DNA from 4 places in the Alcanivorax borkumensis SK2 genome. Region 4 is predicted to be linked to each of the others. Evidence: predicted binding sites of a transcription regulator. Region 4 holds the regulator's gene; each other region holds the start of a gene.
The links. The regulator sigma-54, encoded in region 4, starts transcription at its own class of promoters, with help from an activator protein. The targets are predictions, from matches to a motif close to TGGCACNNNNNTTGCTNT.

Region 1 (3,442 bases), 1.2 Mb from region 4:
ATAGATCCTCACGGAAGTCGCCATCCTTCACCAGTTTTTCCAGATCTTGGTGGGTGGCGGCGATTATGCGTACATCCACGTGGATCGGCGTGGTTCCGCCGACGCGGTAGAATTCACTTTCCTGCAGTACCCGCAACAAACGTGTTTGAGCCTCCAGTGGCATATCCCCGATTTCGTCGAGAAACAGGGTGCCTCCGTTAGCCTGTTCAAAACGGCCCACCCGCTGATTGTTAGCGCCAGTAAAAGCGCCTTTTTCATGGCCAAACAGCTCTGATTCGATCAGGTCCTTGGGAATAGCCGCCATATTCAAGGCGACGAAATTCTTTTCCCGTCGTAAGGAATGACGATGCAAGGCGCGGGCAACCAGCTCTTTACCGGTACCGGACTGTCCATTAATCAGCACCGTCACGTTGGAATGGCTGAGCCTACCGATGGCACGAAAGACTTCCTGCATGGCCGGCGCTTCACCAATAATTTCGGTGGGCGCTTCTTCTATCGGTTCAGGAAAATCGCCACGGGATTCTTCCCGGTGCTTGATCGCTCTACGTACCAACGCCACCGCTTCATCCACATCAAACGGCTTGGGCAAGTATTCAAACGCGCCACCCTGGTAGGAAGCCACAGCGGAATCCAGATCGGAGTGAGCGGTCATGATGATTACCGGCAAGTCTGGGTTTTTACGCTGCAGGATTTTCAGCATCCGCAAACCGTCAGTGCCCGGCATGCGCACATCACTGATAAGCACTTCTGGCTCCTGCCCTCCCTGCTCCAGGGTGTTGAGCGCCTCATCCGCATCCTCAAAGCAGGTCACCGCATAGCCTTCCTGGCCCAGCGCCTTTTCCAACACCCAGCGAATCGAGCGGTCATCATCCACAACCCAAATACTGACACTCATGACCTGCTACTCCTGTAATTTCTATCACCTCCGCACTAGCGGCCGGCGTGTATGACAACAATCTGATCACAGCCGCGCAATTACGCTGTGTTGGTTTCATCCAGCTGCTCCATGGGCAGCAAAATGCTGAATACAGTTTGGCCTGGCTGGCTTTCGCATTCGATCAGCCCTTGGTGCTGACTAATAATGGATTGCGCAATGGACAAGCCCAGCCCCGTGCCATTAGCACGGCCACTAACCATGGGATAGAACATCGTCTCCTGTACCTCTTCGGTGATCCCCGGACCGTTATCGATAATATCCATGCGTAGCACCAGTCGATGACGCTGTGCACCGATGGTGAACTGCCGCAACACACGGGTACGCATAGTGATACGAGGCTCAGGAGTCTGTGACTCCAGCAACGCCTGGGAGGCATTGCGAATAAGGTTGAGCAACACTTGAATTAGCTGATCTCGATCGGCAATCACATCCGGCAAACTAATATCGTAATCTCGCCAGATAGCTATCCCTTTGGGGTATTCCGCCAGCAGCAACTGACGCACATGCTCGAGGCACTCGTGCACATTCACTGCCCGGAACTCGGGGGGTTTACGCGGGCCAAGCATGCGATCCGCTACCGAACGCAACCGATCGGCTTCATCGATAATAACTCTGGTGTATTCAGTCAGGTCCGGACTCGGCAGTGCCCGCTCCAACAACTGGGCGGCACCACGAATCCCTCCCAGCGGATTTTTGATTTCGTGGGCCACGCCACGCACCAGAGCCCGGGTGGCTTGGTGGGCATGAATCAACGCTTCTTCACGACCAATGCGTAACAGGCGATCCAGCGACTGCATCTCCATCAACAAACACAGCGGTTGTCCCGGGTCGTTGATGGGGCTGACCGAGTAATCCACCACAATTTCGTGGCCCGGTGCCACCGACAACCGTGCTTCACGCTGGGTAAACGGGTGCTCTTCATCAATGCACTGCTGAATAGCCAGGCGCGCTTCTTCATCGTCGAAAAAATAATCAGGCAAAGGCTGGTCCAGCGCACGGCTCGCGCTGGTGGCCAGCAGCATTTCCGCCGCGGGGTTCAGGTAGCGCACACACAGGGCTTCGTCCAGCATGATCACCGCAGTACGCAGGTGATCCAGTAGTCGTTTGTGCAACGTAATGTCACTCATCAAAAATTGGCCCATAACAGGGCATAAGCAATTATCAGGCCATCTGCTCAGTCGCCATAAAAAACGTCAGCCAGCAGCCTATGGCGCAAGCGCAAGCGCTTGTCGTTGATGAGTTTAAAGGGATGACAGGCCGCATTGCACCATATGGGTGCATATTTAGTTACTGAGAATGCTCCGATTCGGTTTAGCGGGCCGAGCAGCACTGCTCCGATCTGCTCCACTGCCCACATTGGCAGCGCCCCCAGTTGAGGCACTACCCCCCACATTCGCCGCGCCGCCACGATCGGCTGCACCACCCGCTTGCGCAGCACCACCGTTACTGCCGCCACCTGCAGAGTTACGGAAATCGCCGACCGTGCTGCGGTGTATGTAAAGCTTCACCGGCTCGGAAGTAATCCGGGGCTCTCCATCTTCCCCGACCACCTTAACGATAAGGGTGTGCTCACCGCGATCCGGAGCATCGAGCTGCATGGCCGGCTGCTCGATACCGTTGTCGATCAGCACTAATCTATCTCCCGTCTTTAGACCGGGCTGTAAACTCACAGACACATATACCGCATCTGCAGGGTTACGCAGAGTAGAACCACTTTCCGGCGCGGTAATGGCCAGCGAGCTATAACCCTCCCCGGCCTGGCCTCCTGTTTTAGCCTCTTCAGGCTGAGCAACGGCTTGCGGCATTTCCACCGTCTTAATCGGCACCGTATTAGTGGTTTTCAGCTTCACTTCTTCTGAGTGGCGGTTCTGCGCCGGCTGGTCGGAGAACACCACATTACCTTTTTCGTCGGTGGTTCGATAAATCTTCGACGCAGGCGCATCAGGCTCCTTCCCCTCGCTGACACTCCCTGCGTTTTCCGCCATGGAGGCCAAGCTCACCCCAGACACCAAGGCCAGCACAACAAACGAAATTAACGACTTTTTCATTATTATCTCCATATCTGCCCTTGATTCTGGCCTGACTCGACCGCTCAGAAAAGGGGGGAGTGCACAAAACCGCCGCCTTTATTCCAGGCAAAAAAAAGCCCCCGACAAGCGGAGGCTCTGTTCTGCTAGCGACCCGAAGGCATTAGCAAGAGTAGTACATATCAAACTCAACCGGGTGCGGGGTCATGTTCAGACGCTCAACCTCGGCACGCTTCAGCTCGATGTAGCCTTCCAGCATATCCTTGGTGAACACGTCACCTTCGGTCAGGAAGTCCATGTCTTCTTCCAGACAATCCAAGGCCATGGTCAAAGTGTGAGCCACGGTAGGAATGTCTTTTGCTTCTTCAGCCGGCAAATCATACAAATCTTTGTCCATGGCATCGCCAGGGTGCATCTTGTTCTTGATGCCGTCCAAGCCAGCCATCAGCAGGGAAGCAAAGCACAGGTACGGGTTGGC
Region 2 (3,442 bases), 1.1 Mb from region 4:
CAACTGTGATCATCGCGGGGGGCAAGGGTTCTTAAAAATGTTCGCGGTATTCTAGCAGCTGTTGGCGGCTAAGCATGAATACCCCGTGCCCGCCCCGCTCAAACTCGAACCAGAAAAACGGCACCTGAGGCCATTCCTGCAACATGGCCTCCCAGCTATTGCCCACTTCCACAATCAGCACGCCCTCTTCGCTGAGCTGATCAGGCGCATCCAGCAACAGCCGGCGAGTGAAGTCGAGCCCATCATTGCCCGAGGCCAGTGCCAGCTCCGGCTCATGGCGGTACTCGTCCGGCAGGCTCGCCATATCCTGTGCGTCCACGTAGGGTGGGTTAGAAACGATCAAGTCATAAGGCCCATCAACGGCGGCCAGGCCATCGGACTGTAGTGCCCTGACCTGCTCACCGAGACCATGACGCTCGATGTTCTCTTTGCAGACAGCTAGCGCATCCGCACAGATATCACTGCCATCCACCCGTGCATGCTCAAAGGCGTAAGCACAGGCAATGGCAATGCAACCACTGCCGGTGCACAAATCCAACACCCGATGCACCTGCTCCGGATCCACCCAAGGAGCAAAGGACTGCTCGATCAGCTCGGCCAGGGGCGAGCGCGGAATCAGCACACGCTCATCCACATAAAACGGCAGGCCACAGAACCAAGCTTCGTGGGTCAGATATGGCACAGGAACCCGATGATTGACACGCTGCACCAACTGGCTCACATAGCCACTGACTTCTAAGGGCAATAAACGGGCATCAAGCACCCGAGGGTCACTGTTCAGCGGTAGCGCCAGCTGGTGCATCAACAAGGCGAGCGCCTCATCCCAAGGATCATCATTACCGTGACCGAAGAACACCTCCCCGCTGCGCAACATGCTTTCCCCGAAACGCAGGCAATCGCGCACGGTTTGCAGGGTGGCAATCGCTTCATTCTGTTGCTGCGAACTGATCACGCATCCATCTCCACCGGCAGGCCAGCCGATTATCTGGTTAATGCTTATCGGCCGCCAATAAAAAGAAGCGCTGAAGATTAGCACAGAATCACTTATAAAAGCCTGCCACGCTTACAGCAAAAAGACCGCCACCAGCGTGACTACGATAATGTTGTATGCCCCCCTTTACTTCGTCCTGCCGTGAAGGTTTCGCCCAAATCACTCAAATCAAAGCCATTGTGCTGGAAGCACACTCAACCGAACCTTTCACAATATGGCTACTAAAGCTTAACAAACCGACCTTCTCGGTTTACATTTGCGACACCATAGCCCAGGCCAAGGAGTGCCTGCTTAAACAGCACCTACAGGAGTGAGCCCCATCTGGCTATTAAAAACAGAACCTGACGCGTTCAGCATCGATGATCTGCGCGACAGCAAAAACGCCACTAGCGGCTGGGACGGGGTACGCAACTATCAGGCCCGTAACCGCCTACGCGATGAGATGAAGGCCGGCGATACCGTGCTGATCTATCACTCCAGTTGCGCAGTCCCGGCCATTGTTGGTGAAGCCGTCGTTACCAGCGACCCTTACCCAGATCCAACCCAATTTGACCCTGCTAGCGATGGCTATGATGCACGTAGCCGCCAGGATCATCCCCGCTGGTACCAGGCTGACGTACAGTATGTCTGCCACTACCCGCACCCCCTGACACTCAAACAGATACAGCACCATCCAGAGTTTGCGGACATGGAACTGGTTGTGCGGCCTCGCCTATCGGTGCAAAAAGTCTCCGAACGCCAGCTCCAGTTGATTCGACAGATGTGCCAGCTCGTTAGCGCCACCGCATAGAACGCGGAGCGCACCACCTCCATTTGCGCGCACCAAAATGGCGCACAAACTAATGATAAAGAAGTAGAAGAGCCACCCCCAACCGCCCGACATTCTGGCGCAGAGATTGCATACCTGCTTCATTAACCAATAATGAATAGGGTTCATAACCATGCCTCTGCGACGCCACCACTGGGCTTCTCTGCTGTTTATTCCCCAGTTTGCCAATGCGGACACTCTCACCGCTACTGATACTGTGTGGATTGCCATCGCCGCGGCGCTGGTTTTTTTCATGCAGGCGGGGTTTGCACTGCTCGAAAGCGGCTTGAGCCGAGCGAAAAACTCCCTGAATGTAGTGATGAAAAACTATATGGATCTGTGCGTCGGCACTCTGGTTTTCTGGGCCGTCGGTTTTGGGTTGATGTTCGGCACCAGCAGCAATGGCTGGTTCGGACAGGATCAGTTCATGCTGAACCACGCAGATAGCAGCACCTGGGCTATGCTCCTGTTCCAGATTATGTTTGCGGCCACGGCCGCTACTATCGCCTCCGGCGCAATGGCAGAACGAACACGCTACGCAGGTTACCTGTGTGGCGCGGTGTTCATTACTGGGGTTATCTATCCATTGTTTGGCAACTGGGCATGGAACGATAATGGCTGGTTGGCACAAATGGGCTTTATTGATTTCGCTGGCTCTACTGTGGTTCATAGTATTGGCGGCTGGTGCGCCTTGGCCGGCATCATGGTAGTCGGCCCCCGCCTGGGCCGTTTCGATAGCCAAGGTACCCCACGCAGCATCCCTGGACACAACCTTTCCTACGTAGCACTGGGTGGCTTCATTCTTTGGTTCGGCTGGTTTGGCTTTAATGGCGGCTCAACCCTGTCGGCCAGCGTGGACATTGCCAAAGTGAACCTGAACACCCAACTTGCCGCGGCCGCCGGAGCCGTCGGCAGTGTTATCTTCCGTATGGCCAAGCGTCACCCGATCTTGCTCACGGAAACAGTGAATGGCAGCTTGGCCGGACTGGTCGCCGTCACCGCCGGCTGTGCCGTCATGACCCCTAGCTTTGCCATTGTCACCGGCGTGGTTGCCGGCGCACTAGCCGCCTTCGGGGCTCGCATTCTGCTCGCCTTTCGACTGGATGATGTAGTGGGCGCGGTACCCGTTCACGCCTTTGCCGGTGCGTGGGGCACCCTGGCCGCCGGACTGTTTTACGACGGCGATCTGTTCAATAGCCAGCGTGTGATGGTGCAACTACTGGGAGTGGTCGTGGCATTTGGCTGGGCATTCTTTACCGCATTAATCATGTACATGCTGGTGTCTATTTTAGCCGGGCTGAGGGCGCCCGCACTGCACGAACAGCGAGGGCTAGATCTCAGCGAACATGCTGAAATCGGCTATCCTGAATTCCCCCAAAACACCCTATACAGCAGCGAAAATTATAGCGCAGAGAAGGCAAGCCGTCAGGAGCCGCGGCCATGAACTTCGTGCCCATAGAGCAAAGTGTTCAGCGTCGACGGCGAGCCGTCATTACTGGCCTAACACCATATATGAATGAACCCGTGTTACGGGAAGCGATTAGCCACTGGCAACAGCATTATTCGCAGCGCCCAAGTTTTTCACTGCAAGGGTTTGTGAGTGATCTATGCCGCCTGTTCGATCTCAATGAGCGTAGGCATCA
Region 3 (3,442 bases), 620 kb from region 4:
CTAGCCTGTTGTGACGCATGCGCCATACGCGGGAATCGCCAACCTGAAAAATGTGCGCGGTGCGCGAGCGTAAAATCAGCAAAGAAAGTGTACAGAGATGGCTGTCGCCAGCCAGTGTCTGGCGACATAACCAACGGTTCAGGGCTTCCAGTACACGTTGCGCAGAGCGCGGTACGCTCCATAACGATGGAGTGGCGTAGTAATCATTGATAAAACCCAGCACGCAGGACTCTGCTGCCTCTCGAGCGGCACCGGCACTGGATAGGCCGTCTGCCAGGGCTGCGACAATGCCTTTGGTGCGCAGCAGTGACCCTTCCGGTACCTGCATAGCCAAGGCATCTTGGTTGTGCAGCTTGGGGCCGCTGTCACTGAATTGCCCGATCCGTACGCGGGGGTGCAACTCGGGTTCGACCATGGTGTCGGCGTTGCCAGCGGGGCCGGTGGACACTTCCATTCTTGTGCTCCTATACCGATAGCGTGTTGTGAGCGGTGGTCCGAGCAAACAGGAGTTCCCGCGTGCCCGGACTCAAAGGGTGTCATCAACTCACTTTGATGAGCTGCACTTCGCCTTTTTCATCAATTTCTGCAATGTGACCTTTGGGTTCATCTAGGAATTGTACGGCGGCCAAGGCAACGGCGGCACTGGCGGCAATGACCAGAAAGAAAGTAGACGGTTCCACGAAGGTCAGCACGGTAAGGAAAATCACCGCACCCGCATTGCCATAGGCGCCTACCATGCCGGCAATTTGGCCGGTGAGGCGACGTTTAATTAACGGTACGGTGGCGAAGACCGCGCCTTCGCCAGCTTGAACGAAGAAGGAACAGCACATGGTGGCAATAACGGCTAGGGCGATGGGCCAGGTGCCGGAGATCTGGCTCATCAGGCCATAACCTACCATCAACCCGCACAACAGGATGGCCAAAGACTTTTTGCGGCCGAATTTGTCCGATACCCAGCCGCCGCCGGGCCGTGCAACCAGATTCATGAACGCATAACCGGATGCCAGCAGGCCAGCGGTAACCGCAGACAAGCTGAACGTATCACTGAAGAAAAGCGGCAGCATGGAAACCACCGCTAGTTCAGAGCCAAATGTCACCATGTAAGACAGGTCGAGAATGGCCACTTGTTTGAAACTGTAGCGATCGTGCTCGGCAACGCCTTCTTTCAAGTGGTCGCGATTCACGCGCCAGGCTTGGCCTAACTGCACAATCGCAAGGCTGATAATCAACGCCGCCAGTAGAATTTGGGTAGTCCCCCCGAACAGATCAAGATTGGTTGGCCCAAGGCGCCAGACAATAACCAGCAGGGCAATATAAAGTGGCAGGCTCATCAAGAGATAAAAGAACAGATCTTTTCGCGTGCTGACTTCAAGAGCGCTGGCTTTCTTGGGTTTGAAGTAGGAGGAGCCAGCGGGAGTATTGCGGGCGAACCACAGGAAAAAGATACCGTATAGCATTGCTACCGCACCGGTGCTGGCAACGGCCCAGCGCCAGCCGTTTTCGCCCCCAAAAAGCATGGCGATGGTTGGTAAAGTAATCGCTGCTGCTGCAGAACCAAAGTTACCCCAGCCGCCATAAACGCCTTCTGCTAGGCCGACTTCCCGGGCAGGAAACCATTCACTAATCAGGCGAATGCCGACCACAAAGCCAGCGCCAACAAAGCCCATAAGCAAACGTGTAACGGCCAGTTGTTCAAAGGTAGTGGATAGGGCGAATGCCCAGCAGGGGAAGGCCGCCAGTATCAGCAGCAGACCAAACACCCGGCGTGGCCCGAAGCGATCGACCAGGGAGCCAATAACCACCCGGGCCGGGATGGTCAATGCCACGTTAAGGATCAACAATGCTTTGACCTGTTCCGCGCTCAAGTCGAAAGCCTCGCGAAGGTGCCCCATTAATGGGGCGTGGGAAAACCACACCACAAAGGTAATAAAGAAGGCAACCCAGCTTAGGTGCAGTAACCGTATACGAGGCTGGGACAGGTTCAATAGATTCAGGTTTTGAGCGCTCATGAAATCTCCATGCATGGGCGATTAACGATAAGAGAGCCTGAGCAACTCCTGTGCCATGTGATTAAGTTCATGTTTTTAATAGAGTATTTCTTGGTAGAGAGAGGCGATTAGAAAATATGTGCGCAAAAGGGGAGCGTTTTTGGGTCAATACGGTGCACAAGAAAGTGCCTTTTTCTCGTGCACCGGCGCATTAAAAGAAAGCAGGGCTTTTGTTATTACTTGATAAAAAAGGAAATAACCTTATTTATTTCAATGGGTTAGTTAGTTGGCATAAGGCTTGCTGTAGTGGTGGTGTCAGTTACGCACCGCGAGGGTGAGCCTTATGGCAAAGCAACAACTTCTTCTGATCGGCCACGGGATGGTCGGACAACGTTATCTAGAGTCTCTGGTAGCCCTGGGTGGCCGAGAGCACTTTGATATTACGGTACTGTGTGCCGAGCCGCTGCCGGCCTATGACCGAGTAGGGCTGACCAGTTATTTTTCCGGCAAGACCGCCGACGACCTGTCGCTAGTGCCGGAAGGGTTTTTCGAAGAGCACGGCATCACGCTGAAACTTAACACCAAGGTCAACGCGATTGATCGCGCGGGCAAAACGGTCACCACCAATACGGGTGAAACCCTGCCTTACGACAAGGTCGTGCTGGCCACCGGCTCCTATCCTTTCATCCCGCCGATTCCCGGCAACGACCGCGACAACTGCTTTGTGTACCGCACCATTGATGACCTGGATGCCATGATTGCTGCCAGCAAGAACGGCAAGGTGGGCGCCGTGGTCGGTGGAGGGTTGCTGGGTTTAGAAGCGGCTAAGGCGCTTCATGACTTGGGGCTTGAAACGCATGTGGTGGAATTCGCTCCCCGGCTGATGGCGGTGCAAGTGGATGATTTTGGCGGCGGCTTGCTGAAAGACAAGATTCAGGAGCTGGGTGTCACCGTGCACACTAGCACCGGTACACAAGATATTGTCGACGGTGAAACCTGCACTCATCGAATGAACTTCGGTGACGACAAGTATTTGGAAACCGATGTCATTGTTTTCTCCGCCGGGATCCGTCCTCAGGACGAATTGGGCAGGGCTTGTGAGCTGGCCATCGGCGAGCGCGGCGGCATTGTGGTCAATAACCAATGTGTCACTTCCGACGAGCATATTTATGCGATCGGTGAAGTGGCGCTATGGGAAGGGCGCATTTTCGGGCTGGTGGCGCCGGGTTACCAGATGGCAGAAGTGGCCGCAGAACATCTGATAGGAAAAGCAGAAAAGCAGTTTGCCGGTGCGGACATGAGCACCAAGCTGAAGCTGATGGGCGTGGATGTGGCATCCATCGGAGATGCTCACGGCAGCACGCCGGGCTGCCGCAGTACCGTGTTTATGGATCAAACCGCGGGTATCTACAAAAAAGCGGTGATCAGCGCGTGTGGCAAGAAACTGTTGGGTG
Region 4 (3,442 bases):
TGCTGGCGCCCTGGAAGCAGATCTCAACAAGGGCGTTCTGGAACTAAAACAAGGAGTAAAGAGTGAATTTGAAGCACCGGCTTCATAGCACCTGCAATCTCGCCGTACTGGCATTGCTTATAGCTTTCCCCTTGGGCGTTCAGGCCGCCCCCATGGAAGGCACGATCCAGGTCACGGCAGACAACGGTCGTTTCGAGCAGAGTGCCGGCAGCGGCGTGTACAGCGGCAACGTGGAACTGATTCAAGGCAAGCGCAAACTGTTTGCCGATGAAATGCGCATGTTCACCCAAAATAGCGAGCTGGTTCGGGTGGAAGCTACCGGCACCCCGGTGCGCATGGAAGAGGGTGAAGGCCTTAACGCCCACGCTGAAAATCTGGTTTACAATATTAAAGCTCGCACCTTGGTCCTGACCGGCGATGCCTACATCGAACACCAGGGCAACACTTTCGAGGGCGCCAAGGTAGAATACAGCCTAGACTCCAAGCGAGTGGACGCCAGCAGTGAAGGTGACCAACGGGTGCGGCTGGTAATCCCCGCCGAAAACCAGACAACCAATGCCCCTGTCGACGCGAATATTGAAGCGAATAACAGCAACCCAAACGACACCCAAAGTGAAGGCAGCGACAGCGCATCACCTAAGGCGGAGCCCAACACACCATGAGCCATTTACGCGCCCATCACCTAGCAAAAAGCTACAAGGGTCGCCGGGTTATCGAAGACGTTTCCCTGGATGTAGAAGCCGGCCAAATTGTCGGGCTACTGGGGCCCAATGGGGCCGGCAAAACCACCTGCTTCTACATGATTGTTGGGCTAGTGGAGGCCGATGCCGGTCGCATTGAAATCAACGACACGGACATTACCCACCTGCCTATGCACGGTCGCGCCCAGCGGGGGATTGGCTACCTGCCTCAAGAAGCCAGTATCTTTCGCCGTCTAACGGTGGAAGAGAACATCATGGCCATCCTAGAAACCCGCAAGGAGCTTAGCAAAGCAGAACGCCACGAGCGCATGGAAGGCCTGCTCAAGGAATTCCACATCGGGCACATCCGCGATTCGCTGGGGATGAGCCTGTCCGGCGGCGAGCGCCGCCGCGCGGAAATCGCCCGAGGCTTGGCCACAGACCCTGACTTCATTCTGCTGGACGAACCTTTTGCTGGCGTTGACCCCATCTCGGTTAACGACATCAAAGGCATCATTCGCCACCTCAAAGAACGCGGCATCGGCGTCTTAATCACCGACCACAATGTACGCGAGACCCTGGATATCTGTGACACCGCTTATATCGTCAGCGCTGGCCACATCATCGCCTCCGGTGACGCGGATATTATCCTTGCCAACCAACAAGTGCGAGACGTCTATCTGGGCGCCGATTTCAGACTATAAGGTCCGCCGCAAATCCTCTCTTCTATTGTGACTTGCGGTCATCCCTAGCACACAGTTTCACCTGGCACAAATATTGCTTAGCGTGTAGATAGACTGCTATCCTGGGTTTTTTGGGGACTAGCAGAATACTGAGCAGTATGAAGCCCACACTACAATTACAAATTGGCCAGCAGCTCACCATGACACCGCAGCTGCAGCAGGCCATTCGCCTCTTGCAGCTATCCACTTTAGACCTGCGCCAGGAAATCCAGCAAGCAGTAGAGAGCAACCCCCTGCTGGAATTGGCAGACGATTTCGGTGACGATGCCCTCCCCGAGCATGACGAAGAACGTCAGGATGAAGAGCTCGACACCGACCGTGATAACGCCCTAGAAGAACTGATACAAGACGAGCCCGAGGTGGAAACCGAATGGGATGACGTCTATTCCGGCCAGAGCACCAGCAACAGCGCCGCACTCCCCGACGATGCCGACGAATGGCAGCAACGACACGCCGTTTCCGGCAACTTACAGGACCACTTGCTCTGGCAGCTAAACCTCACCCCCATGAGCGATGTAGACCGGATAATCGCCATAACGATTATCGAGTCCCTGGACGACCGTGGTTACATCACTGCCCCCCTAAGCGATATCGTCGACATGGTGAATGCCCAGCCAGACCTACTCACCGAAGGAGACGAACTGGAGCACGATGAAGTGCTTGCCGTGCAGCACCGGTTGCAACAGTTCGACCCGGTGGGCGTCGCCAGCGTCAACCTAGCTGACTGCCTCGGCGTCCAGCTGCGCCAACTGCCAGCGGACACCCCATTGCGCGACGAAGCCTCTGCCCTACTGGAACATCTGAACCTACTAGAAAAGCACGATTACACCGCACTGCGCCGCACCCTTCAACTCTCTGAAGAGGTCCTTCTAGAGGCTTTATCCCTACTGCGCACCCTGGACCCAGCCCCCGGTGAGCAAATTGGCGAACCTCAAGTGGACTACGCCGTTCCTGACGTGATCGTCCGCCAACATCAAGGTCGCTGGCAGGTGAGCCTAAACGACGACGTCCTTCCGCGGGTCAACCTGCAACAGCAATACGCGAGCATTGCCCGTACCACCAGCGGTGAAGACGGGCAATATTTGCGCAATTGCGTTCAAGAAGCGAAATGGTTCATCAAGAGCCTGCAAAGCCGCCACGACACTTTGCTCAAGGTGGCCACCCGCATCGTGGACGTGCAACAAGGGTTCTTCGATTATGGCGATGAAGCCATGAAACCCCTGGTTTTGGCGGATATTGCCGATGCTGTTGAAATGCATGAGTCAACCATCAGCCGGGTCACCAATCAGAAATACATGATGACACCACGCGGCGTCTTTGAGCTGAAATATTTCTTTTCCAGTCATGTGGGAACCGACGGCGGCGGTGAGTGTTCCTCCACTGCTATTCGTGCCATTATTAAGAAACTGGTCGCTGCAGAGAATCCCCGCAAGCCACTCAGTGATAACAAGCTGGCGAGCTTGCTCAATGAGCAGGGAATCAATGTAGCGCGCCGGACCGTCGCCAAATACAGAGAAGCGATGAGAATACCGTCTTCTAGCGCCCGTAAACGTTTAGTGTAGAGCGCCAGAACGGACCCAGGAACGCGGGGAAAACCTTGCGAGGCCAGCCTGAAAGGCTGAATAAACAAGGTCTTTATCCCGGGTTTCTCAAACAGGTAAAGGAGCCAGCCATGCAAATTAATATCAGCGGTCATCACCTGGAAATTACCGATGCCTTGCGCACTTATGTGGGAGATAAATTTTCCCGCCTTGAGCGCCATTTCGACCAAATTACCAGCATCCAGGTGATTCTTTCCCCGGAACCCAAAAGCCACAAAGCCGAGTCCACAATTCATATTTCCGGGGCCGATGTCTTTGCCACCGCTGAGGCAGATGACATGTATGCTGCGATCGATAAACTGACGGACAAATTGGATCGTCAGATTCTTAAACACAAAGAAAAAGCCGTCAGCCACAAGCACGGTCACTAACCCAAAGCGACAATTATGCGAGTTCGCGAACTACTGACTCTGGCCCG

Region 1: glnL (nitrogen regulation protein NR(II)) is a predicted target of sigma-54. The motif match lies at 2,089-2,106, and genes of this name have one in related genera.
Region 2: ABO_RS07650 (ammonium transporter) is a predicted target of sigma-54. The motif match lies at 1,877-1,894, and genes of this name have one in related genera.
Region 3: ABO_RS05605 (NarK family nitrate/nitrite MFS transporter) is a predicted target of sigma-54. The motif match lies at 2,048-2,065, and genes of this name have one in related genera.

What each region holds. Positions count from the first base shown of each region.
Region 1 covers NC_008260.1:2,578,450-2,581,891, forward strand. Annotated here, with positions in the region: gene glnG (nitrogen regulation protein NR(I)) at 1-895, opposite strand, end outside; gene glnL (nitrogen regulation protein NR(II)) at 976-2,079, opposite strand; gene ABO_RS11605 (DUF4124 domain-containing protein) at 2,221-2,985, opposite strand; gene glnA (glutamate--ammonia ligase) at 3,128-3,442, opposite strand, start outside.
Region 2 covers NC_008260.1:1,682,033-1,685,474, forward strand. Annotated here, with positions in the region: gene prmB (50S ribosomal protein L3 N(5)-glutamine methyltransferase) at 32-952, opposite strand; gene ABO_RS07645 (EVE domain-containing protein) at 1,302-1,781, shown strand; gene ABO_RS07650 (ammonium transporter) at 1,933-3,243, shown strand; gene ABO_RS07655 (hypothetical protein) at 3,240-3,442, shown strand, end outside.
Region 3 covers NC_008260.1:1,227,093-1,230,534, forward strand. Annotated here, with positions in the region: gene ABO_RS05600 (bifunctional protein-serine/threonine kinase/phosphatase) at 1-454, opposite strand, end outside; gene ABO_RS05605 (NarK family nitrate/nitrite MFS transporter) at 540-2,009, opposite strand; gene nirB (nitrite reductase large subunit NirB) at 2,332-3,442, shown strand, end outside.
Region 4 covers NC_008260.1:610,399-613,840, reverse strand. Annotated here, with positions in the region: gene lptC (LPS export ABC transporter periplasmic protein LptC) at 1-88, shown strand, start outside; gene lptA (lipopolysaccharide transport periplasmic protein LptA) at 63-662, shown strand; gene lptB (LPS export ABC transporter ATP-binding protein) at 659-1,384, shown strand; gene ABO_RS02865 (RNA polymerase factor sigma-54) at 1,522-2,985, shown strand; gene hpf (ribosome hibernation-promoting factor, HPF/YfiA family) at 3,096-3,395, shown strand; gene ptsN (PTS IIA-like nitrogen regulatory protein PtsN) at 3,411-3,442, shown strand, end outside.